DNA from 2 places in the Kitasatospora sp. NPDC091276 genome. Region 2 is predicted to be linked to the other one. Evidence: riboswitches for the same ligand, from Rfam matches in the RefSeq annotation. Region 2 holds a riboswitch; the other holds the start of a gene.
What was found. A riboswitch is a leader RNA that binds a small molecule or an ion and turns the genes downstream of it on or off. The one in region 2 is predicted to bind cobalamin.
Positions count from the first base shown of each region.

Region 1: another riboswitch for cobalamin. It lies ahead of AB0O19_RS15005 (HoxN/HupN/NixA family nickel/cobalt transporter); the one in region 2 lies ahead of AB0O19_RS18450 (ABC transporter substrate-binding protein).

Region 1 is NZ_JBFBFU010000010.1:141,138-146,731, reverse strand. Features, by position in the region: gene AB0O19_RS15025 (cytochrome P450) at 1-360, opposite strand, end outside; gene AB0O19_RS15020 (LacI family DNA-binding transcriptional regulator) at 584-1,585, opposite strand; gene AB0O19_RS15015 (nitrilase-related carbon-nitrogen hydrolase) at 1,763-2,704, shown strand; gene AB0O19_RS15010 (metalloregulator ArsR/SmtB family transcription factor) at 2,850-3,182, opposite strand; cobalamin riboswitch at 3,280-3,522, shown strand; gene AB0O19_RS15005 (HoxN/HupN/NixA family nickel/cobalt transporter) at 3,573-4,682, shown strand; gene asnB (asparagine synthase (glutamine-hydrolyzing)) at 4,864-5,594, opposite strand, start outside.
Region 2 is NZ_JBFBFU010000013.1:122,326-127,919, forward strand. Features, by position in the region: gene AB0O19_RS18440 (siderophore-interacting protein) at 1-349, opposite strand, end outside; gene AB0O19_RS18445 (hypothetical protein) at 753-1,256, opposite strand; cobalamin riboswitch at 1,805-2,010, shown strand; gene AB0O19_RS18450 (ABC transporter substrate-binding protein) at 2,132-3,076, shown strand; gene AB0O19_RS18455 (iron chelate uptake ABC transporter family permease subunit) at 3,073-4,152, shown strand; gene AB0O19_RS18460 (ABC transporter ATP-binding protein) at 4,194-4,967, shown strand; gene AB0O19_RS18465 ((2Fe-2S) ferredoxin domain-containing protein) at 4,964-5,594, shown strand, end outside.

The sequences.
Region 1 (5,594 bases), on a different contig from region 2:
CAGGCCGCGCAGACGACGGTGGTCGGAGCCGTCCGAGTCGAAGATCCCGGCACGCAGGTACTTCTCGTGGCCCGCGTACATGCCGCGGGCTTGCCAGGTCTGTTCGGTGCGGTGGGCCACCTTCGCGCCGGGGACGGTCGCGGCGTCGATGGTGAAGTCGGGATCGCTCATGATCGTGCGGATGTCGTCGTGGCGGGTCGCCACCCACATGGGGTCGACGCCTCGGACGCGGCCCCGCACCAGGTGCTCGCGTTCGCGGATGTGCGCGTAGGAGGTGAACGGATCGCGGACCAGCTCCTGATCCGCCAGGTCCAGTGGTTCGTCGCCGGACTCGGTGGTGGTCCGCCCTTCCGTCGTCATGGTGAGGCGCTCCCAACGGGTGGTCGTTCCGTGACGGCATCATGGCGGCCGGACCGCGCCCCACCTGCCGCTATCGGTGCCAATCCACCCGAACGAATGCATTCGCCCCCGACCCCGGAGACGAGGACGCCCGGTCGTCGTCCGGGGCCGCGGTCGATGTCCGTTCGGGTCGGTGTCCGTTCGGGTCGGTATCCGTTCGGGTCGGTATCCGTTCGGGTCGGTGTCAGCCGCGACCGGCGGTGGAAGCCCGGACGTGGAGTTCCCAGGCGTGGGTCCGTACCACGCCCGGTTCCGCCGCGCCCGACAGCAGGTCGCTGAGCAGGGCCGCGCATTCGCGGCCGTACTCCGCCGCGCGCAGGTCCACCGCCGTCACCTGCGGGCTCGACCCGCGTGCCGCGGCGCCGTCGACGCAGGCGGCCACCAGCACCTCGGTTCCGGCCCGCAGGCCTGCCCGGGCCACGGCTGCCAGCACGCCGGGCACCGCGCCGTCGGGGGCGCAGACCACGGCGTCCAGGCCCGGGGTGCCGGCGAGCAGGTCCGTGGTGGCGGCCTCGGCCTCGGTCGGCGTGGCCGCGAACGGGACCGTTCGCACGGCGACCTCGACGCCGTGGCGCCCGGTCCAGTCGGCGGCGGCGGCCCGCAGGGCGGTCGCCCAGTCGGATCCCGGGCCGGGGGCCAGCAGTGCCGGGCGGCGTGCGCCGCGCTGCGCGAGGTGGTCCAGCAGGGCGGCGAGCGAGGTGGCGTTGTCGCACACCACCGATCCGCTGGGTGCGGCCCCGCCTCCGAGGTAGCGCTCCCCGGTGACCACGGGTACGCCGGCGGCCAGCAGACCGGGCACGGCCGGGTCGTCGACCTCCGGATCGATGACCATCAGCCCGTCGACCCGGGCGGCCAGCCCGCCCTCCGCCGCCTTCCCGGGGGCCAGCAGCACCACGTCGAGGCCGTCCTCGCGGGCTCGCTCGACGGCGCCGAACGCCAGCTTCATGTAGTAGTCGAGGCGGGTCGCCGTGCGCGGCAGGTACAGGCCCACTGCCCCGGTGCTGGAGCGGCGCAGGCTGCGCGCCGCCGAGTTCGGCCGGTAGCCGAGCTCTCGGGCCGCGGCCTGGACGCGTTCACGCGTCGCCTCGGCCACCCGGCCGGATCCGAGGAGGGCGTCGGAGGCGGTGCTCTTGGACACCCCGGCCGCCCGGGCCACGTCGAACAGGGTCACGGATCGGCTGGTCACAGCCCGGAAGTCTAGACGCAGAACCGGAGGCCACCCGTGGTCCGGGCGCCTGCGATGCTCCTCGCACCCCCTTGCCGGAACGTTCCGGCAACGCTTAGGGTCACCCGTGCCGGAACGTTCCGGCACGGCTTCGGCCTGCTCCCGACACCATGACCCGAGATGACCCGAGGACCCGCCATGCGCCTGATCACCGCCCTGAACCCGCCCGCGTCCCCGGCCCGCACCCGCGCGCCCCGGCGCGCCGCCCTGCGGGTCGCCCTCGTCCAGCAGCGCTGGCACGCGGACCCCGAGCAGCACCGGGCCGGCCTGCTGGAGGGAATCCGCCTCGCCGCCGAACAGGGCGCCGCCCTCGTCGCCCTCCAGGAGCTCACGCTCTCCCCGTACTTCGCCGTGCTGCGCCAGTCCGACCACCCGCAGGCCGTCGAGCCCGAGGACCTGCGCACCGGCCCGACCTTCGCGTTCGCCGCGGCCGCCGCCCGCGAGCACGGCATCCACGTGCACGCCTCGCTCTTCGAGAAGGCCGACGGACCGGACGGCCCCGACGGCCTCGGCTACAACACCGCGATCCTCGTCGCCCCCGACGGCACCCTGGTGCAGCGCACCCGCAAGCTGCACATCCCCGTGACCGAGGGCTACTACGAGGACACCTGGTTCCGCCAGGGCCCGGCCGGCGAGGACGCCTTCCCCCTCGCCGAGGTGGGCGACGCCGCCATCGGCCTGCCGACCTGCTGGGACCAGTGGTTCCCCGAGCTCGCCCGCGCCTACTCCCTCGCCGGCGCCGACGTGCTCGTCTACCCGACCGCCATCGGCTCCGAGCCGGGCCACCCCGGCTTCGACACCCAGCCGCTGTGGCAGCAGGTCATCACCGGCAACGCCATCGCCAACGCCACCTTCATGGTCGTCCCCAACCGCATCGGCACCGAAGGCGAACTCACCTTCTACGGCAGCTCGTTCATCGTCGACCCGTACGGCCGCGTGCTCACCCGGGCACCGCGCGACGAGGCCGCCGTCCTGGTCGCCGACCTCGACCTCGACCAGCGCCACGACTGGCTCGAACTCTTCCCCTTCAACACCACCCGCCGCCCCGACGCCTACGCGCCCCTGACCGCCCAGCGCTGACGCCCCCGGCCTCCCCGGTCAGGAAACGGACCTGCCCCGGGGAGGCCCTTCGGCCTCGCCGACCATGCGACCCGTCCCCACCGGGACACCGGTGCGTGTTCCCCTCACGTTCGCTGCCGGGTTCCGCCACCGAGGCGCTCCCGGTTCAGGCGCGCCTCGGCAGGGTCTCGTCGAGGAGACGGGCGACGCCCTGGTCACGGAGCCGGTAGCGCACCACTCGCCCGTCCCGCTCGGCCGAGACCACGCCGGAGGCCCTCAGGAGGCGGAGGGCCTGGGAGACGGCGGTCGGGCTGATACCGCAGGCGCCGGCGAGGTCGGAAACCGGGATCGGCCCGGCGGCGTGCATCGCCGCCAGCAAGGCCAGCCTGCCGGGCTCGGCCAACAGCGCGAACCTCTCGGCGACAGCGCGCAGTTGGTCACGGTCGGCCACCGCAGCGACGGCAGCCTGAACCGCTCGGGCATCGATTGCCTCGGGCATGTGCTGCCCTTCCCCCTCGTCACGGCTTTGTCAGCACTTTGCGTTATTGCAACATATGCGCAACTGCGCAGCCTTGTCGACTGACTGTCCGAGCCCCTACGGTGTTCCCCGCCGTGGTGTTCGGGAAGTCCGGTGACAGCTCCTCAGGGGCCGAATCCGGCGCGGCCCTCGCCACTGTGAACGGGAAGTGCCCCCGGCGCGCCCGCAGCCACTGCGGGCAGTCACCGGTGCCGTACGGCGCACGGGAAGACGAGCCGCGGGGTGCGCTCAGCCCTGCCCGGACGCGGGCAGAACTGTCCATCCCCCAGCCAGGAGACCGGCCACGGCGCGCACGACTCCCCCGACCTCGCCGGGGGTGCCCCCATCGAGGAGCTGGAGAGGCCGCCCGTCATGACCCTCACCGACGACACCCCGTCATCCGCCCTGCCCCTGCCCCCGCGCTGGCAGCGCCGGGACACCGTCCGCACCGCCAGTCTGCTCGGCGTCATCCTCGCCATGCACGTGGTCGCCTTCGGCATGCTGTTCCTGCTCGTCGCGCCCAACCACTACACGATCGGGAACCAGGCCTTCGGCGTCGGCCTCGGCATCACCGCCTACACCCTCGGCATGCGACACGCCTTCGACGCCGACCACATCGCCGCCATCGACAACACCACCCGCAAGCTGATGGCCGACGGCCAGCGCCCGGTCTCGGTCGGCTTCTGGTTCGCCCTCGGCCACTCCAGTATCGTCATGGCGATGGCCGCCCTGGTCGCCGGCGGCGCGCAGATCGCCGGCACCCTGGTCGACGGCCAGTCCACCGCCCACCAGTGGCTCGGCGTCATCGGCACCAGCGTCTCCGGCACCTTCCTCTACCTCATCGCCGCGCTCAACCTGATCGCCCTGGCCGGCATCTACAAGGTCTACAAGGCCATGCGGGCCGGCCAGTTCGACGAGAGGCAGTTGGAGAAGCACCTCGACGAGCGCGGCTTCATGAACCGCATCCTCGGCAAGCTCACCAAGTCCATCCGCCGCCCCGGCCAGATGTACCCGGTCGGCGTGCTCTTCGGCCTCGGCTTCGACACCGCCACCGAGGTCGCCCTGATGGTCATGGCCGGCTCCGGCGCCGCCTCCGGCCTGCCCTGGTACGCCATCATCTGCCTGCCGCTGCTCTTCGCCTGCGGCATGAGCCTGTTCGACACCCTCGACGGCACCTTCATGAACTTCGCCTACCACTGGGCGTTCTCCAACCCGGTCCGCAAGGTCTACTACAACCTCACCATCACCGGCCTGTCCATCGCCGTCGCCTTCGTCATCGGCACCATCGAACTGGTCGGCGTGCTGCACGAGAAGCTCGACCTCACCGACCCCGTCACCGGCTGGATCGCCGATATCAGCCTCGACAACGTCGGCTACATCCTCGTCGGCATGTTCGTCGTCGTCTGGGCCTGCGCACTCGCCTACTGGCGCTTCAGCAACGTCGAGCAGCGTTGGGCCACCCGCGTCGGGAAGACCGGCTGACCCGCCCGCCCGGGCCGGCTCCTCCTTCGACCAGGAACGGGGTCGGCCGCGTCCGCCCCGTCCTGCGCCCTTCGTGGCCCGACCACCGTCGGGCCACGAAGGGCGTTCGCGTTCCTGGCGAGGACGTCAGTCAGAGGGCGAGTCAGACTCATCAGCAGAACCACCAGTCACATCATCACTGTCAGAGGGCCAGGGCGGGGCGGTGGTGGTCGAGCCACAGCGCGAGGTCGACGACCCGCTCCAGGCGGAGCCGGTGGCCCCACGGCAACTGCTCGGCAGGCGTGTCGAGGGCGGCCCCGACGACCGTCTCGTCGGCGATGTCCCGGACGTGCGGTGCGTCCAGCGCCTCGCGGGCCAGCCGCTGCAGACCCGCGTTGTAGTCGGGGTGGTGGGTGGCCGGGTAGTGGTTCTTCGGCCGCCACAGCACCGACTCGGGGGCGATGCCCCGACCGAGGTCGCGCAGCAGGCTCTTCTCCCGGCCGTCGTGGTTCTTCATCGCCCAGGGGGTGTTGAAGGCGTATTCGACGAGGCGGTGGTCGCAGTAGGGCACGCGCACCTCCAGGCCCTGGGCCATGGAGAGGCGGTCCTTGCGGTGCAGGAGTTGGCGCAGCCAGCGGGTGAGCGAGAGGTGCTGCATCTCGCGCAGGCGGTGTTCGGCGGCGCTCTCGGAGTCGAGGCGGGGGACGGCGGCCACGGCGGTGCGGTAGGTGTCGGCGCGGAACTCGGGGATGCGCAGCCGGGCGGCGAGGTCGGGGTGGAGCGGCATGGCGGCCTGGTCCCCGGTCACCAGGAGCCAGGGGAAGGCGCGAGCGGCGAGCGCCTTCGGGTGGTGGAACCACGGGTAGCCTCCGAAGACCTCGTCGGCGGCCTCGCCGGAGAGGGCGACGGTGGAGTGCTTGCGGATCTCTCCGA
Region 2 (5,594 bases):
CGCGGGCCGCCCAGGGCCCGGCCAGGCCCTCGTCACCGTGCACCACGAAGTCGATGGTCAGCTCGCGCAGGGCCGGGTCCCAGGCCCGCACGGTGTACGTCCGGGTGATCGGCCGCTGCTCGGGCGGGAACTCCTCGCGGATCCGCGCCATGTCGAAGGGCTCCGGGTAGCTCACGCCCTCGGGCGTGAAGAGCACCTTGATGTAGTGGTCGGTGAACTCGGTGGCGTCGAAGTCCTCCAACCCCGCACCGCCGAGAACCAGGCGCACCATGTGCGGTGTGATCCGCTCGGTGCGCAGCACCTGTGCTTCGCGCGCCTGCGGTGTCCGGCGGGTCGGTTGGTCTGCCATGGTGCCCCCCTGGGCTGTGTGGTCGCGCGTCTTGGTTAGGCTTGCCTAAGTTAGCACCCTTGAGGCGGTGCTCGACCCAGGGACGGCAGCCGATCCCCATTCCGCCCACGACCGGGAACGTGACGCCCCGGCAGCCCTGCTGCGGCTCGCGGACGCGACAAGGTCGTACGGAGCCGCCGCGACCGGTTCGGCGCAGCCAGACCGCGCCGCGCGCCGCCCGGGAGCCGACGACCGAGGTCGCCGCCCGCAGAGCGGCCGCGCCGCACTCCCCGGACCGATCCGGCACCGCAACCCGCTCGGGAGGATAGGGAGCGGGCGGCCGGTCAGGACGCCGGTACGATTTCGGCCGCCCTGCCGGAGGCACTCGTGGTTCAGGTGGCGGGCGACCGGGTGGGGTCGGGCCTCAGGCGCGCCGCACCACGAAGGTGACCTCCGCGATGTTCCCCCCGCCGCCGATCACCTGGCAGGTGAGACCCGCACCGACAGTGCACTCGTTGACGTTCGACCCGGCGTAGGGGTTGCTCCAATGGATCAACCCGCTCCAGGTGTCCACGCCGAAGCCGATCTGCCCCTCGGTGCCCGTCAGGAACCCGCACGACTCGGTTTTCCAGCTGGGGGCCACATTCGGCAGGATGTAGCTCGGGGGCAGAGGACTGCCGGTGCTCCAGCACCCGTGGGCCAGGGTGGCCGAGCCGAGGTAGAGCATGCTGCCGGTCTGGTTCGACAGGGTGACCTGGGTGCTGCGCGCCGCGTAGGCGGCGGACGCCGCTGGGGCGGCCGACCGCGTCGTTCCGGCGGAGGGGCCGGCGGCCTGCGCCGCGGGAGCCAGGGCCAAGCCGGCGCTCAGCGCCAGGACGGCGGTCAGTACGGAGGACTGGACAACACGCTTGGAGGTCATGGCAGCCAACTCTCTATCGGAGGATGGTCAGGTACACGCCTCAACGGGATGGCGGACCTCGTTGGTTCACCAACCGCCACGACGTGCGGGAATGAGGGCCTGTGTGAGGTAGTGATCAGCCTTCTGGTTGCACCCTCCTCCGAGGGCGGAACAGGGAGGACTGTGGGCTGTGACGCGTCGGCAACTCACGGACGATCAGCGGACGATGATTGATCCCTACCTGCCGGTCGGCAGGTTCAGCCCGCACCCCGAGCGACCGCGGGAGCGCTCGGGCCGGTGTGCCAGCACCGCCGGCCAGCAACGCCGTGCCTACGAGAAGGAACTGCTGCGAAGCGCGAGGTGGCCGAGTGGCGGCGCCCTACTTCCCCGTCACGTGCCCGGACGAGGTCCTGGACCACCACCTGCGGCACTACGCCGTCGAGTTCAGGAACTGGATCGTCGCCGCCGCCCGCACCTGAGACCCCCGGCCGGGCCCCGTGGCCGATCCCTCCCCCGCCCCCGGGAACGGTCCAGACGATCATCCCACGGGCTGGCCAGCTCCGACCTGACCACGCCTGATACCTTGCCATCGCCGTGGTGTACGGGAAACCGGTCTGAGTCCGGTGCGGCCCTCGCCACTGTTGCCGCGGAGTTCCGCGGCCCTCGCTGACCGGCTTTTCCAGCGGTCAGGGCCACTGGGCGGGTTGGAAGAGCCGTCCGGGAAGGTCGGCCGCGGCGCGTTGATGCGGAAGCCAGGAGACCGGCCACGGCGCTACATGTTCCACGAGGGTTTTGGAGAACACGTGCCCAGCGGTCTGCCGTATCCGTTCCGTTCGATATGTTCCGTACGTCCCACAGGTCCGATACGTGTCGGCCGGGCAGTCGCGGCCTTCCTGTTCATCGGCATGCTCGGAGCTTGCACGGGCGCCCCCGCGCCCACCACGTCCGGCGGGACGGCCGGAACTGCCGCGCCGGTCAGCGTCGACAATTGCGGGACCACCGTGACGGTCGGCGCGCCGCCCGACCGGCTGGTGACGCTCAACGAGGGTGCCACCGAGGTGGCCCTGGCCCTCGGCCTGCAGTCCCGCATGGCCGGTACCGCCTACCTCGACGATTCCATCCCGGAGAAGTGGAAGGCGGCCTACGACTCCGTCCCGGTGCTCTCCAAGGACTACCCGACGAAGGAGAAGCTCCTCGCGGCCCGTCCCGACTTCCTGTACGCCTCCTACTCCAGCGCGTTCACCGACAAGGTCGCGGGCACCCGGGGGGAACTGCGCGGCCAGGGTATCCCGTCGTACCTGTCCCCGTTCGGCTGCTCGGACAAGAGCCAGGTGCCGCCGACGACCTGGCAGGCGGTGTGGGGCGAACTGAACGACGTCGCCAAGGTCTTCGGTGTCACGGAGCGGGCCGCCGCGATCCAGCAGCAACAGGAGCAGCAACTGGCCGAGTTCACGGCGACGGCCGCGGGCAAGGGCTTGAAGGTCCTGTGGTACGACTCGGACACCAAGGCGCCGTTCGTCGGGGCCGGCCACGGCGGACCTCAACTCGTTCTCGATGCCGTGGGCGCCCGCAACGTCTTCGGGGACCTGCCCGGTGGCTGGCAGAACGTGAGCTGGGAGAAGGTCGTCGCGGCGGACCCGGACGCCATCGTGGTCGCGGACGCCGGCTGGGACACGGCCCAGTCCAAGATCGACTACTTGGAGAACGACCCGGTGCTGAGCAAGCTCACCGCCGTACAGCGCAAGGCTTTCGTGGTGGTGCCGTTCTCGGAGTCGACTCCCGGCGTGCTGCTCGCCGACGGTGCCGCCCGGGTGTCCGCGGGACTGGACCGACTGCACCCGGGTTCATGACCGCGCCCCACCCCGCCGTCGCGCGGCCCCCTGGTCCGGGCCGCGCGACGGCGGCCCTGGCCATCGGTGCGGCCCTGCTCCTGGCCACCGTGCTCCTCGGCCTCGCCGTGGGCTCGCAACACGAGCCGGTCCGGACGGTGATCGACGTCGTGGTGCGCCGTCTCGGGCTGGGCAACCCGCACGTGACGCTGCTGGACGACCAGATCGTCTGGCAGTTGCGGCTGCCCCGGGTTCTGGGAGCGGCTGCCACCGGCGCCGGCCTCGCGGTCTGCGGTGCGGTGTTGCAGACGCTGACCGGGAACGACCTGGCCGATCCCTTCCTGCTCGGGATCTCGGACGGAGCCGCCGCCGGCGCGGTCACCGTGATCGTCCTCGGTGTCGGCGTGTCCGGCGCCGTGGGCACCGGCGCGGTGTCCACGGCGGCCTTCGCCGGTGCCCTGCTAGCCGCCGTCGTCGTCCTGGCACTGGCCGGCGCGCGCACCCGGTCGCTACCGACCACCCGGACCGTGCTCGCCGGCATCGCGGTGGGACAGATGTGCGGGGCCTACACCTCGTTCGTCGTGCTGGTCCTCGGGGACCGCAACGCGGCGCGCGGTGTCATGGAGTGGACGCTGGGCTCGGTCGCCGGCGTGCGGTGGCCCACCGCCGTCTTCCTGACCGCGGTCGCGCTGGCCGGTGTCACGGTCCTGGCCTCCTCGGCCCGCGACCTGGACGCCTTCGCGTTCGGCGAGACCGCCGCCCGCTCCCTCGGCGTCCACGTCGAGCGCACCCGTTGGGTCCTCGTCGCCACCGCCGCGCTGGTAACCGCGTGCCTGGTCGCCCACACCGGCGTCATCGGGTTCCTCGGCCTGGTCGTACCGCATGTCGTCCGTCTCGTCTGCGGCCCGCGCCACGCCCTCCTGCTGCCCGTGTCGGCACTGGTGGGCGCATCCCTCCTGGTGGGCAGCGACATCGTGGCGCGCTCGGTCCTCCCCGACCGGGAGATCCCCGTCGGCGTCATCACGGCCGGGCTCGGAGCGCCCTTCTTCGCCTGGCTGCTGTGGCGCCAGGGGCGGGCCGACGGGAGGGGGCAGTGACGGTGACGCCCCCCGCCGAGCTGCGCACGGAGGAGCTCCGCGTGAGCATCGGCGGAGCCACGCTGCTGGACGCGGTCTCGCTCGCGTTCGCCCCCGGCCGGATCACGGGCCTGCTCGGACCCAACGGCGCCGGGAAGACCACCTTGCTGCGCGCGGTCGCCGGACTGACCCGGCCGAGCGAGGGGCGGGTCCTCCTGGACGGAGAGGATCTCCACGCACTCACAGCCCGCCGACGAGCACGACAGGTGGCCTTCATGGAGCAGCAGGCGGACACCCGGCTGTCGCTGCCGGTCCGTCAGGTCATCGATCTCGGCCGCACGCCGCACCGCAGCCGCTGGCCCGTGCCGGCGAACTCCGCCACCGACGCCCACGAGCGGTCCGTGTTCGCCGCGGCCGTGGCCGCAGCCGACGTCGGCCACCTGCTCGACCGGTCCTGGCCGACGCTGTCGGGTGGCGAGCGGCAGCGGGTCCAGCTCGCGCGGGCACTGGTGCAGGAGCCCGGCGTGCTCCTGCTCGACGAGCCCACCAACCACCTCGACCTACGCCACCAACTCGGCTTCCTCGGCACCGTACGCGGGCTGGGCATCACCACGGTAGCCGCGCTGCACGACCTCGAACTCGCCGCCGCCTACTGCGACGAGGTCGCCGTCCTGCTCGACGGCCGACTGGTCGCCCACGGGCCCAGCTCCGACGTGCTCACCTCACCGACGATCGCGCACGTCTACGGCGTCGACGTCACCGTGGAACGACACCCCCGGCACGACAGACCGCACATCCGGTGGAACGGACTGCTCCCCGAAGGGACAACACCATGACCCGCCCCGTCCCGGGCGCGCTCGCCCGCCGCAGTGCCACGCTCCTGGTCGGCATGTCGATGGGGGAAGCCGTCCGCCGTGACGAACTCCTCCGGACAGCGGCGTCGCACCAGGCCTCGATCGCGTTCCTGCAGCAGGCAGACCCTTCCCTGTCGGCCGAGCTGACCAGGCTGGCCGACGCGGGCGCCGAGACCGTGGTCGTGATCGGCGTCCGCCTCGCGGCGTCCGGCCCGGCCCAGTCCTGGCTACGGCGGATCGCGGCGTACTGGTGGCGCGAGCGCGCGGGCCACCGTCCCGAACTCCTCGTCGCGACCCGCCTCGCCGACTCGCCGGACGCGGTCCCCGCGGTGGCCGCGGTGACGAGGGCCATCACCGGCCAGGAGCCCGGCCTCACGTCCGCGGCCTGGGAGGAAGTCCCCGGCCACCGGCACCAGGTCCTGGTGTGCCGCGGCCCGCGTTGCGCGGCCAAGGGCGCGGAGGAGGGACTACGCGCCCTGGTACGGAAACTGACCGAGCACGGCCTCGGCGACGACGACGTGCTCGTCACCCAGACGGGGTGCCAGTTCCCCTGCAACCAGGCCCCCGTCGCCAGCGTGCAGCCGGACGACATCTGGTACGGGAAGATCG